DNA from 2 places in the Streptomyces sp. NPDC018947 genome. Region 2 is predicted to be linked to the other one. Evidence: predicted binding sites of a transcription regulator. Region 2 holds the regulator's gene; the other holds the start of a gene.
What was found. The regulator HspR, encoded in region 2, represses chaperone genes until heat shock. The targets are predictions, from matches to a motif close to TTGAGNNNNNNNNNCTCAA.
Positions count from the first base shown of each region.

Region 1: the regulator HspR is predicted to act here: its motif matches at 1,902-1,920, upstream of lon (endopeptidase La).

Region 1 is NZ_JBIRZD010000016.1:62,496-68,609, forward strand. It holds gene ACH499_RS27340 (ATP-binding protein) at 1-214, opposite strand, end outside; gene ACH499_RS27345 (response regulator transcription factor) at 211-954, opposite strand; gene ACH499_RS27350 (spermidine synthase) at 1,068-1,757, opposite strand; gene lon (endopeptidase La) at 1,943-4,366, shown strand; gene ACH499_RS27360 (lysozyme) at 4,433-5,251, opposite strand; gene ACH499_RS27365 (MarR family transcriptional regulator) at 5,492-5,986, shown strand; gene ACH499_RS27370 (protein phosphatase 2C domain-containing protein) at 6,005-6,114, opposite strand, start outside.
Region 2 is NZ_JBIRZD010000004.1:234,075-240,188, forward strand. It holds gene ACH499_RS11315 (LuxR C-terminal-related transcriptional regulator) at 1-270, shown strand, start outside; gene ACH499_RS11320 (LuxR C-terminal-related transcriptional regulator) at 233-1,264, opposite strand; gene ACH499_RS11325 (sugar ABC transporter substrate-binding protein) at 1,404-2,519, opposite strand; gene ACH499_RS11330 (heat shock protein transcriptional repressor HspR) at 2,778-3,233, opposite strand; gene dnaJ (molecular chaperone DnaJ) at 3,239-4,420, opposite strand; gene grpE (nucleotide exchange factor GrpE) at 4,463-5,110, opposite strand; gene dnaK (molecular chaperone DnaK) at 5,107-6,114, opposite strand, start outside.

The DNA of each region.
Region 1 (6,114 bases), on a different contig from region 2:
CCACGAACTGCGTGATCAGCAGCGTGGCGATCATCGAGAAGACCGTGATGAAGCGCAGTTCCGTCTTGGTGTGCACGGCGATCACCGACAGGCCGGTGGTGATCAGCACCGACGTGACGACCAGCGCGCCGAGCTTGGTCTTGATCGAGAACGGGCGTACGCCGCCCCAGGGGTCCCCGGGGCTCCTCCGTGCGGCTTCCCGTCCGTCGCTCATGGCGTCGGCGTCTCCAGGGCGTAGCCCACGCCGTGCACCGTGCGGATGCGCTCGGCGCCGATCTTGCGGCGCAGCGCCTTGATGTGGCTGTCGACGGTCCGGGTGCCGGAGGCGTCCGCCCAGTCCCAGACCTCGGCGAGCAGATGCTCGCGGGAGAGCACCGCGCGGGGCGTGTTCGCCAGGCACACCAGCAGGTCGAACTCGGTGGGGGTGAGGTGGACGTCCTCGCTGCGCACCCGTACCCGGCGCTGCGCGTGGTCGATCTCCAGCTCGCCGAGGCGCAGGATGCCGCTGCGCGGCGTCGAGGCGGCCACGACGGCCCGCTCCACCCGGCGCAGCAGCACGTGCACGCGGGCGGCGAGCTCGCGCATCGAGAACGGCTTGGTCATGTAGTCGTCGGCGCCCACGCCGAGCCCGACCAGCATGTCCGTCTCGTCGTCGCGCGCGGTGAGCATCAGCACCGGCACCGGCCGCTGGGCCTGCACGCGCCGGCACACCTCCAGGCCGTCGAAGCCGGGCAGCATGATGTCGAGGATCAGCAGATCGGGCTGCCAGGCCTCGGCCGTGTCGACCGCCGCCGGGCCGTCACCCGCCGTTTGCACCAGGAAGCCCTCGGCGCGCAGGCGGTTCGCGATGGCGTCCACGATCGTCTGGTCGTCCTCGACCACCAGCACCCGGCGCTGAGCGCCCTGGGTGGCTGCCGCCGCCGTGCCGTTGTGGGAGGTCTGTGTCTGCTCCATCGCCCGCCCCTGAGGTGTGCTTTCCGGAATCCGTGGGGTGATCCCATGACTGCGCTTGACGCTTGAATGATCTGTGTCAGGGCAGCAGCGTACGGGGAGTCACCGCGGCATTGCTATCCAGGCCGGACGGCGAGGTGGACGACGTCCGGAACGCCCCGGGCAACGGGGATCTCTTCGGTACGCACCTGCTGGAACCCGGCATTACGCAAGGTTTCTTCGAATTCCGGAGAGGGCTGGGCCGACCACACCGCGAGCACCCCGCCGGGCCTCAACACCCTTGCGCAGCTTGCCAGTCCGGCCGGTGAGTACAGTCCGTCGTTGCCCTCGGTGACGGTCCAGTCGGGGCCGTTGTCGATGTCGAGGCACAGCGCGTCGTACGTGTCGGAAGTCTCATTGACGTACTCCACCAGATCCGCCTCCACGATCCGTGCGCGCGGGTCGGCCAGCGCGGCGGCGGACACCTCGGCGAGCGGTCCGCGCCGGTGCCAGTCGATGACGGCGGGCTCGCGTTCGACGACCGCGATCCGGCCCCAGCGGGGGTCGCCCGCGGCGTGTGCGAGCGAGAAGCCGACACCCAGTCCGCCGATCAGCACGTGCGGGGCCGCCCGCCCGTCGAGCGCCTCGGCGGCCGCGTCCACGAGCCGCCGCTCCGAGCGGCCGTCGGAGGTGTCCATCAGGAAGCAGCCGTTCGCGATGATCTGGAGCAACGCCCCGTGCCGGCGCAGGACGACCTCGCCGTACGGGCCCTCGCGACGGTCCAGCACTTCCGGGGTGTCGTAGGAGTCGTAAGAGGTGATGGGCATCGCCCCATCCTGGCACTCCCGCGGGCGGGGAATGGCCGAGCGCGGGAACGCGCTCGACCTCGGTGACGGGCTCCTCGCGGCCGGCTCTCCCCTTGATCGCTCACAGCGAACGCGGTTCGGGGAACATTCACCGGTCGCCAAGCATTGAGTCGGCATAACTCAACTTGACTGCCGAAGGGGAGATCATGGCTGCTGAGTCCGACGCCTTCACACCGCTCACCCTGCCCGTGCTGCCGCTCGACGACGAGGTCGTGCTGCCGGGGATGGTCGTCCCCCTGGACCTGAGCGATTCCGAGGTACGGGCCGCGGTGGAGGCCGCCCAGGCCGCCGCCAGGTCCGAACCCGGCAAGCCCCGGGTCCTCCTCGTGCCCCGCGTCGACGGCACGTACGCGAAGACCGGTGTCCTCGGCACGGTTGAGCAGGTCGGCAGGCTGGCCGACGGCGACCCGGGCGCGCTGGTCCGCGGCCGGGGGCGGGTGCGCATCGGCGCCGGCACCACCGGCCCCGGCGCCGCCCTGTGGGTCGAGGGCGCGCGGACGGACGAGAGCGTGCCCGACCCGCTGCCCGGGCAGGTCGCCGAGCTGGTCAAGGAGTACAAGGCCCTGGCCACCGCCTGGCTGCGCAAGCGCGGCGCCTGGCAGGTCGTGGACCGCGTCCAGGCCATCGACGACGTCTCCGCGCTCGCCGACAACTCCGGCTACTCGCCCTTCCTCTCCACCGAGCAGAAGGTCGAGCTGCTGGAGACCGCCGACCCGGTCGCCCGTCTGAGGCTCGCCACGCAGCAGCTCCGCGACCACCTCGCCGAGCAGGAGGTCGCCGAGACCATCGCCAAGGACGTCCAGGAGGGCGTGGACAAGCAGCAGCGCGAGTTCCTGCTGCGCCGCCAGCTCGAAGCCGTCCGCAAGGAGCTGCGCGAGCTCAACGGCGAGCAGGAGGGCGAGGAGTCCGACGACTACCGCGCCCGCGTCGAGGCCGCCGACCTGCCCGAGAAGGTCCGCGAGGCCGCGCTCAAGGAGGTCGACAAGCTGGAGCGCGCCTCCGACCAGTCGCCCGAGGGCTCCTGGATCCGCACCTGGCTGGACACGGTCCTGGAGATGCCCTGGAGCGAGCGGACCGAGGACGCCTACGACATCCAGGGCGCCAAGGCGGTCCTGGACGCCGAGCACGCGGGCCTGGAGGACGTCAAGGAGCGGATCACCGAGTACCTCGCCGTGCGCAAGCGGCGCGGTGACCGCGGCCTGGGCGTGATCGGCGGCCGCCGCGGCGGGGCCGTGCTCGCGCTCGTCGGGCCGCCCGGCGTCGGCAAGACCAGCCTCGGCGAGTCCGTCGCGCACGCGATGGGCCGCAAGTTCGTCCGCGTCGCCCTCGGCGGCGTCCGCGACGAGGCCGAGATCCGCGGCCACCGGCGTACGTACGTCGGCGCGCTGCCCGGCCGGATCGTGCGGGCGGTCAAGGAGGCCGGGTCGATGAACCCGGTGGTCCTGCTGGACGAGATCGACAAGGTCGGCTCGGACTTCCGGGGCGACCCGGCCGCGGCCCTCCTGGAGGTGCTGGACCCGGCGCAGAACCACACCTTCCGGGACCACTACCTGGAGGTGGAACTCGACCTGTCGGACGTCGTCTTCCTCGCCACCGCCAATGTGCTGGAGGCGATCCCGGAGGCGCTGGCCGACCGGATGGAGATCGTGCGCCTGGACGGCTACACCGAGGACGAGAAGGTCGTCATCGCCCGTGACCACCTGCTCCCGCGCCAGTTGGAGCGGGCCGGCCTGGACCGGGAGGAGGTCACGGTCGACGAGGGCGCGCTGCGCAAGCTGGCCGGCGAGTACACGCGCGAGGCCGGTGTGCGCACCCTGGAGCGGTCCATCGCGCGGCTGCTGCGCAAGGTGGCGGCCCAGCACGAACTGGGCGAGCGTCAGCTGCCGTTCACCGTCACCGACGGCGACCTGCGCGACCTCATCGGCCGGCCGCACCACGTGCCCGAGTCCGCCCAGGACCCGGCCGAACGGCGCACCTCGGTGCCCGGCGTGGCCACGGGACTCGCGGTGACCGGCGCGGGCGGCGACGTGCTGTACGTCGAGGCGTCGCTGGCCGACCCGGAGACGGGCGCGGCCGGACTGACCCTGACCGGTCAGCTCGGTGACGTGATGAAGGAGTCGGCGCAGATCGCGCTGAGCTTCCTGCGCAGCCACGGCGCCGAACTGGAGCTGCCGGTGGCGGACCTGAAGGACCGGGGCGTGCACATCCACTTCCCGGCGGGCGCGGTCCCCAAGGACGGCCCGAGCGCCGGCATCACGATGACGACGGCCCTCGCCTCGCTGCTGTCGGGCCGGCTGGTGCGCACGGACGTGGCGATGACCGGCGAGGTCTCGCTGACCGGCCGGGTGCTGCCGATCGGCGGGGTCAAGCAGAAGCTGCTCGCGGCGCACCGGGCGGGCGTCACCACGGTGATCGTCCCCAAGCGCAACGAGCCCGACCTGGACGACGTGCCGGCGGAGGTGCTGGAGAAGCTGGACGTCCACACCGTCACCGACGTCCGCCAGGTTCTGGAGCTGGCCCTGGCACCGGCGGCCACCGGTGCCGAGCCGGAGGTTCCGGTCGCGGCATGACGGACGCACCGGGAGAGGTGAGGGCCCGGGTCCCCATGGGGGACCCGGGCCCCGCCCCGGTGCGGATCAGCCGTTGGCGAGCGCCTGGACGCGGTCCAGGGCGCCGTTGAACTTGTTGTGGTCCCCGACCGTGGGGCCGGTCGAGGTGTACTGCCACATCGTGTAGTAGCCCCAGCCGGCCGGCAGCTCGCCCACGGTGGAGGCGTACCGCGCGATCCACAGCGGGTTGTTCACCGCGAAGCCGCCGTAGTTGCCGGTGCACTGCTTCCACCAGCTCGTGGCCGTGTAGATGACGGCGTGGCGGCCGGTGCGGGCCCTGTAGGTGTTCAGGAAGTCGGCGATCCAGGACACCATCTGGCTCTGGGTCTTGCCGTAGCAGGTGGCCCCGTACGGGTTCCACTCGATGTCCAGCGCGCCCGGCAGCGTCTTGCCGTCGCGGGACCAGCCGCCGCCGTGGTCGACGAAGTAGTTGGCCTGGGTGGCGCCGCTCGTGGTGTCCGGGGTGGCGAAGTGGTACGCGCCGCGGATCATCCCGACGTTGTAGGAGCCGTTGTACTGCTGGGCGAAGTAGGGGTTCGTGTAGTACGTCCCCTCGGTGGCCTTGACGTAGGCCCACTTGACCCCGCTGTTCCACAGGGTCGTCCAGGCGACGTTGCCCTGGTGGCTGGAGACGTCGACGCCCTCCGTCTGGGTGGCGTCACCGGGGACGGGAGTGCCGTCCCGGCCGTCGTGGGCCTCGACGCCCATGCCCATGTGGGCGGAGCCGCGCGGTGGGGTGTCCGCGGCCGTGGAGGGGTGGGCGACGAGGAGGGAGAGGGCGGCGAGCAGGATTCCGGTGGCGGCGAGGCGCCGGCCCCGGGGCGGTCCGGATCTGTGCACGAGCATGAGCGTGCCTCCGCTGGCTCGGTGGTGCTCGGTGGGGGTTGCGGAACACGGCGGGCGGTGCGCATGTCGTGACCATGCCATGCTCACTGCCCGTGCAAGACGCTACGCACGTAGAACGGCGGGCGGAAGAGGGGTCGGGAGCTGCCGATGGTCTACGCCTGCGAAATACTTGCCGAGCTGCGGTGATGGCGGCCTGTGGCGGAAACTTTCAGGACCGGGAAAATCGAGGCAGGGGCTGACGTGCACGAAGACGGAAACGACGGCGGCGGCGGAGCCGGATCCGGGCAGCGGGCGAGTGGTGTGAACCAGCCCGAGTTCCTGGCACTGGAGCGCGAGTTGACCGTCCTGATGCGCCGCGCCCGGGCCAGCCAGGGCGAGATGGCCCGCGAGGTCCACCCGGACCTGGAGCCCTCCGCGTACGGCCTCCTCGTCCGGCTGGGCGCGTGCGGCGGACAGCGCGCCACGGACCTCGCCGCCTACATCGGCGTCGGCAAGGCCACGATGAGCCGCCAGCTCCGCGCGCTGGAGGAACTCGGCCTCGTCGCCCGCGAACCCGACCCCGCCGACGGCCGGGCCTGGCTGGTCACCCTCACCCCGGAGGGCCAGGAGCGGGTCGGCCGGGTGCGGGAGGCCCGCCGGGCCCGCTACGCCCGCCGACTCGGCGACTGGGACCCCCGGGAAGTGGCGGAACTGGCACGGCTGCTGCACGAACTCAACCGCGGCATGGAGAAGTAGCGCGCCCCCTCGCGCCGTTCACAGCTCGGCGTACACCACCGTCGCGTCGTCGTGCGTCTTGCCGCGGCCGAGGAACTCCCGCGCTCCCGCCGCGTCCGCCCGCTCCAGCTCCCGCACCCGGTCCACCA
Region 2 (6,114 bases):
ACCTTCGACCGCCTGTGGCACCTCGCCACCCCCATGCACCCCCAGGCCGTGCGCCGGCCCACGCTCAACGGCATCACCCCCCGCCAGCGCGCCATCGCCGCCCTCCTCGTCGAAGGGCACACCGACGCCGACATCGCCGACCGGCTCGGGATGAACGTCCGCACCGCCCGTGAGCACATCGCCAAGCTCGCCGCCACGCTCGGCAGCGAGAGCCGGGCCCAGCTCGGTTACCTCATCGGGCGGTCGGGGATTCTGGACCAGGAGCACTGACGGAGGCGCCGCGGGGGGCGGCGTCCAGACCGGCCTGGGCGATGCGCACCCCGAGCTGGGTCCGGCTGACCGCGCCCAGGGTCTCCGAGAGCCGGGCGATGTGCGCCCGCGCCGTACGGACGCTGATCCCCAGCCGCTCCGCGATCACCGCGTCCTGGTGCCCCTCCGCCAGCAGCGCCGCGATGGACTGCTCACGGTGGGAGATGCCCTCGAAGCCGGTGTCGGGCAGCGGCGCGGTCAGGGGGATCGCCAGGCGCCACAGGCGTTCGAAGACGGTGACGAAGTAGGCGACCAGCGCGGGGTGCCGCAGCTCCAGCGCCATCGTGCGGTCGGGATTCGCCGGGATGAAGGCCACCGTGCGGTCGAAGAGGATCAGCCGGTCCACGACCTCGTCGAGGGTGCGGGCCTCCACCGCGTCCCCCATCAGCTCCAGGTAGTTGAGCAGCCCCTGCCCGTGCCGGGCCACGTGCGTGTAGAGGTCCCGCATCCGCACCCCCCGCGCCCGCAGTGCCAGCGCCCGGTGCAGCCCCTCCGACAGCTCGTGCTCACGCCGGATGCCGCCCGGCTGCACGGTGAGCACCTCCGTCGTGCACGCCTGCGTGGCCTCGTCCATCGCGGCCTGGATCCGGCCCAGCCCGTCCAGGACCCGGATCGCCGTGCCCTCCGTACCGGCCTGCGTCCGGATCTCGCGGCCCAGACCCGCGTACCGGTCGAACGCCGCCACCGCCGAGCCCACCCGCCGCTGACTCGCACTCACCTCGTCGTACACGTCCCGCAGCAGCCGGGCCATGACCTCCTGCGGGGAGGTCGGCACCAGCCAGTCCATGTCGTCGGGGTCGGGGTGCAGCAGGGCCAGCTCCAGCAGACAGGGCACCTGTTCCGCGTCCCGGCGCGGCACCCGGCCGCTTCGCACGGCACGGGAGTACACGCGGTCCCCGGGCGCGCAGAGCCGGTCGGCACCGTGTGGATGCTCCTGCGCCCCGTGCCCGGCCATCGCCCATCCCACCCCCGGTTTCCGGCTCCTTCCGCAGCGCAACTATGCGCGGCGTCGATCGGCTCCGCAACACGGCTCAGCGGCGGCCGGCGCCCCGGGCGCTCCGCTTCGCCCCGGTATCACCGGCGGTGGGCGCGGGCTACTTGAGCCCGATCTCCGAGCAGTCGTCCTTGTACTCGGCCGTGCAGATGTCGGAGACCTTGTAGAAGCCGTCGGCCACCACGGTCTCCTCGATGTTGCCCTTGGTCAGCGCGACGACCGGCACCAGTTGCGCGGGGACGCCCTGCTGGGTGGGGCTGTCGACCCGCTCGCGGGTGAGCGCGTCGAACTGGATGTCCCGGCCCTGGATGTGCGCCACGACCATCTCCGCGGCGCTCTCCGCCTGCTGCGGGTAGGACTTGTAGACGCTCATGTACTGCTCGCCCGAGACGATCCGCTGGACCGCCACCAGCTCCGCGTCCTGACCGGTGATCGGCGGCAGGTCGGTGACGCCCGCGTCCTCCAGGGCCTTGATGACGCCGCCCGCCACACCGTCGTTGGCGGAGTAGACCCCGGCGATGTTGTTCTTGCCGAGCTCCTTGATCGCCTCGGCCATGTTCGCCTCGGCGTTGTCCGGCTTCCAGTCCTTGGTGTCGTAGGACCGGGCGATCGTCACCTTGCCGTTCAGCTCGGACATCGCGCCGGCCTTGAACTGCTTGGCGTTCGGGTCGGTGGGCGAGCCGTTCATCATCACGATCTTCGCCGAGCGGCGGGAGTCGCCGAGCGCTTCGACGAGGGAGCGTCCCTGGACCTCGCCGACGAGTTCGTTGTCGAAGGAGATGTAGGCGGTGATCGGGCCCTCGGCCAGCCGGTCGTAGGCGATGACGGGGATGCCCGCGTCCTTGGCCTTCCGCACGCTGGGCGCGATGGCGTGCGCGTCCACGGCGTCGAGGACGATCGCGTCGACCTTGTCGTCGATCATCTTCTGCATCTGCGCCGTCTGCTTCTTCTCGTCCGCCTCGGCGTTGGCGTACGCGACCTTGCCCTTGCCCCCGGTCAGGGAGGAGATCTTCTTCTCGAAGATGGGGTGGTCGAACTGCTCGTAGCGCGTGTTCTCCGTCTCCGGGAGCAGCAGGCCCACCGTGATGTCGTCGCCCTTGGACGGGCTCGCGTCGTCGCTGCTGTCCGACGCGCCCAGCATTCCGCAGCCGGCCAGCGAAACGGTCATCGTGGACGCGGCCACGGATATGGCGATACGGCGGATGCAGGAGCTCACTTCTGGTGCCTTCCGGACGCGGGGGCCGCATTGCAACCCAGGTGACTGAAAAGCCAACGCGTCGCCGCCCCCCACCGTCAAGCGGAACCACTTAACGAGATGACAACACCACGCTCCGCAGCCACGGTGAAGACGGAGCGGAATCACCTTCCGGCCACTTTCACACGGTCTCCGCCCGCCGGTCATACGGCCTCTGACGGAGCGGCGGCACGCGAAAGGGCCCGGAGGTCGCGTGAACCTCCGGGCCCTTCCGGGGAGTCAGTCCGGGGACTGCTGCTGCCGCTTGGGCCGCCACACCACCAGCGCGCTGGTCTGCTGGACCTCCTGGTACGGGACCAGGTCGCGCCGGTACGACGCGTGCACCGCCGCCTCCCGCTGGCGCATCGCCGTGGCCGCGCCCTCCAGCGCGTCCGACAGCTCCGCTATGCGGGACTGCAACGCGGCGACCTGGTTCTCCAGTTCGATGATGCGCTTGATTCCGGCCAAGTTGATGCCCTCGTCCTGCGACAACTGCTGCACCTGGCGGAGCAGTTCGATGTCGCGGGCCGAGTAGCGCCGGCCGCGCCCGGCCGTGCGGTCCGGGGAGACCAGGCCGAGGCGGTCGTACTGGCGCAGGGTCTGCGGGTGCAGACCGGAGAGCTGGGCCGCCACCGAGATGACGTAGACCGGGGTGTCCTCGGTCAGTTCATACGGATTGCGTCGACGACCGTCCATCCCCATCAAGCTCCCTTCGCGGCCTGGAACAGCTCCGCCCGCGGATCCTCGTCCGCGGTCGCCTCGCGATACGCCTCGAGCGCGTCACGAGCCTTCCCCGTCAGGTCCTTGGGGACACTCACCTCGACGGTGACCAGGAGGTCGCCGCGGGTGCCGTCCTTGCGGACCGCGCCCTTGCCCCGGGCGCGCATCGTGCGGCCGTTGGGCGTGCCCGCCGGCAGCTTCAGCGTGACCGGCGGTCCGCCCAGGGTCGGGACGCGGACCTCGCCGCCGAGGGCGGCCTCGGCGTAGGTGACCGGGACGGTGACGGTGAGGTTGTCGCCCTTGCGGCCGAAGACGGGGTGGTCCTTGACGTGGACGACCACGTACAGGTCGCCCGCCGGGCCGCCCCGCTCGCCCGGAGCGCCCTTGCCGCGCAGCCGGATGCGCTGCCCGTCCGACACCCCGGCCGGGATGCGGACCTGCATCGTCCGCGAGGACTTGGCGCGTCCGGAGCCCTTGCAGACGTCGCAGGGGTTCTCCGCGATCAGGCCGCGGCCCTTGCAGTCCGGGCAGGGGTCGGTCAGCGAGAAGCCGCCGCCGGAGCCCCGGGCCACCTGGCCGGTGCCGACGCAGGTCGGGCACACGCGCGGTGTGCCGTTCTTGTCGCCGGTGCCCGAACAGGCCTTGCAGGGCTGCTGGCTGGACATCCGCAGCGGGACCGTCGCGCCCTCGATGGCCTCCGTGAAGCTGAGGGTCACCTCGGACTCGACGTCCTGGCCGCGCCGCGGCTGGGTCCGCGTGCCGGCGCCGGGGCCACCGGTGCCGGTGCGGTTGAACAGGCCCCCGAAGACGTCACCGAGACCGCCGCCGAAGCCGCCGGCCCCGCCCTGGGTGCCTCCGAAGAGGTCGCCCAGGTCGAAGTTGAACGTGCCGCCGCCCGCGCCCGGCCCCGGGCGGAACCCGCCGTTGCCGAACAGCGCGCGGGCGTCGTCGTACTCCTTGCGCTTCTTGGGGTCACCGAGGATGTCGTTCGCCTCGGAGATCTCCTTGAAGCGCTCCTCGGCCCTGGTGTTGCCCTTGTTGGCGTCCGGGTGGAACTCGCGGGCGAGCTTCCGGTACGCCTTCTTGATCTCGGCCTCGGTGGCGTCCTTGGGGACGCCGAGGACCTTGTAGTAGTCCTTCTCGATGAAGTCCTTGGTGCTCATCCCCGACGTCCCTCCTCTCCTGCGTACGCGTACGTCGTGACGTCAGCCCTCCTCCGGGCCACCGTTCTCCTTGTCGTCGGCCGCCTCGGCCGGCTCCTCGGCCTTGACGGTCTGCGCACCCGGCTGCGGCTCGGCCACCGCCACCCGCGCGGGGCGGATGGTGCGCTCGCCGATCCGGTACCCGGGCTGCAGAATCGCCACGCACGTCGTCTCGGTGACGTCCGGTGCGTAGGAGTGCATCAGGGCCTCGTGGATCGTCGGGTCGAAGGGCTCGCCCTCCTTGCCGAACTGCTGGAGGCCCATCTTGGCCACGACGGTCTCCAGCGACTCGGCGACGGACTTGAATCCGCCGACGAGTTCGCCGTGGTCCCGGGCGCGGCCGACGTCGTCGAGCACGGGAAGCAGCTCGGTCAGGAGGTTCGCCACGGCGATCTCCTTGACCGCGACGCGGTCCCGCTCGACCCGACGGCGGTAGTTCTGGTACTCGGCCTGGAGGCGCTGGAGGTCCGCCGTGCGCTCGTCGAGCGCCTTGCGTGCCTGATCCAGCTCGGCCACCAGACCCGCGTTCTCACTCGCGTCCCCGGCCGGGGCCGCTTCCTTGTCGGAGGCGGCCGTCGGTTCGGCGGCGTCAGGGGCGGCGCCAGAGGGGACGTCGGACTTCTCGTCGAAGCCCGGGGTCTCCTCGGTCACGCCGCACCGTCCTTGCGCTCGTCGTCCACGATCTCGGCGTCGACGACGTCGTCGTCGGCACCCTTGCCGGCGCCGGCGCCCGGGGCCTCGCCGCCGGTGGCCTGCGCGGCCTGGGCGTCGGCGTACATGGCCTGGCCCAGCTTCTGCGAGACGGCGGCGACCTTCTCGGTGGCGGTGCGGATCTCGGCGGAGTCCTCGCCCTTGAGCTTCTCCTTCAGCTCGGCGACGGCCTGCTCGACCTCCGTCTTGACCTCACCGGGGACCTTGTCCTCGTTGTCCTTGAGGAACTTCTCCGTCTGGTAGACGAGCTGCTCGCCCTGGTTGCGGGTCTCGGCGGCCTCGCGGCGGCGGTGGTCCTCCTCCGCGTACTGCTCGGCCTCCTGGCGCATCCGGTCGACCTCGTCCTTCGGCAGCGAGGAGCCGCCGGTGACGGTCATCTTCTGCTCCTTGCCCGTGCCCAGGTCCTTCGCGGTCACGTGCATGATGCCGTTGGCGTCGATGTCGAAGGAGACCTCGATCTGCGGGACGCCGCGGGGCGCCGGCGGCAGACCGGTCAGCTCGAACATCCCGAGCTTCTTGTTGTACGCCGCGATCTCGCGCTCGCCCTGGTAGACCTGGATCTGCACCGACGGCTGGTTGTCCTCGGCCGTGGTGAAGATCTCGGAGCGCTTGGTCGGGATCGTGGTGTTGCGCTCGATCAGCTTGGTCATGATGCCGCCCTTGGTCTCGATGCCGAGGGACAGCGGGGTGACGTCGAGGAGCAGGACGTCCTTGACCTCGCCCTTGAGGACACCGGCCTGCAGGGCGGCACCGATGGAGACGACCTCGTCGGGGTTGACGCCCTTGTTGGCCTCCTTGCCGCCGGTCAGCTCCTTGACGAGCTCGGCGACGGCGGGCATACGGGTGGAGCCACCGACGAGAACGACGTGGTCGATCTCGGAGAGCTGGATGCCGGCGTCCTTGATGACGTTGTGGAACGGCGTCTTGCAGCGCTCCAGGAGGTC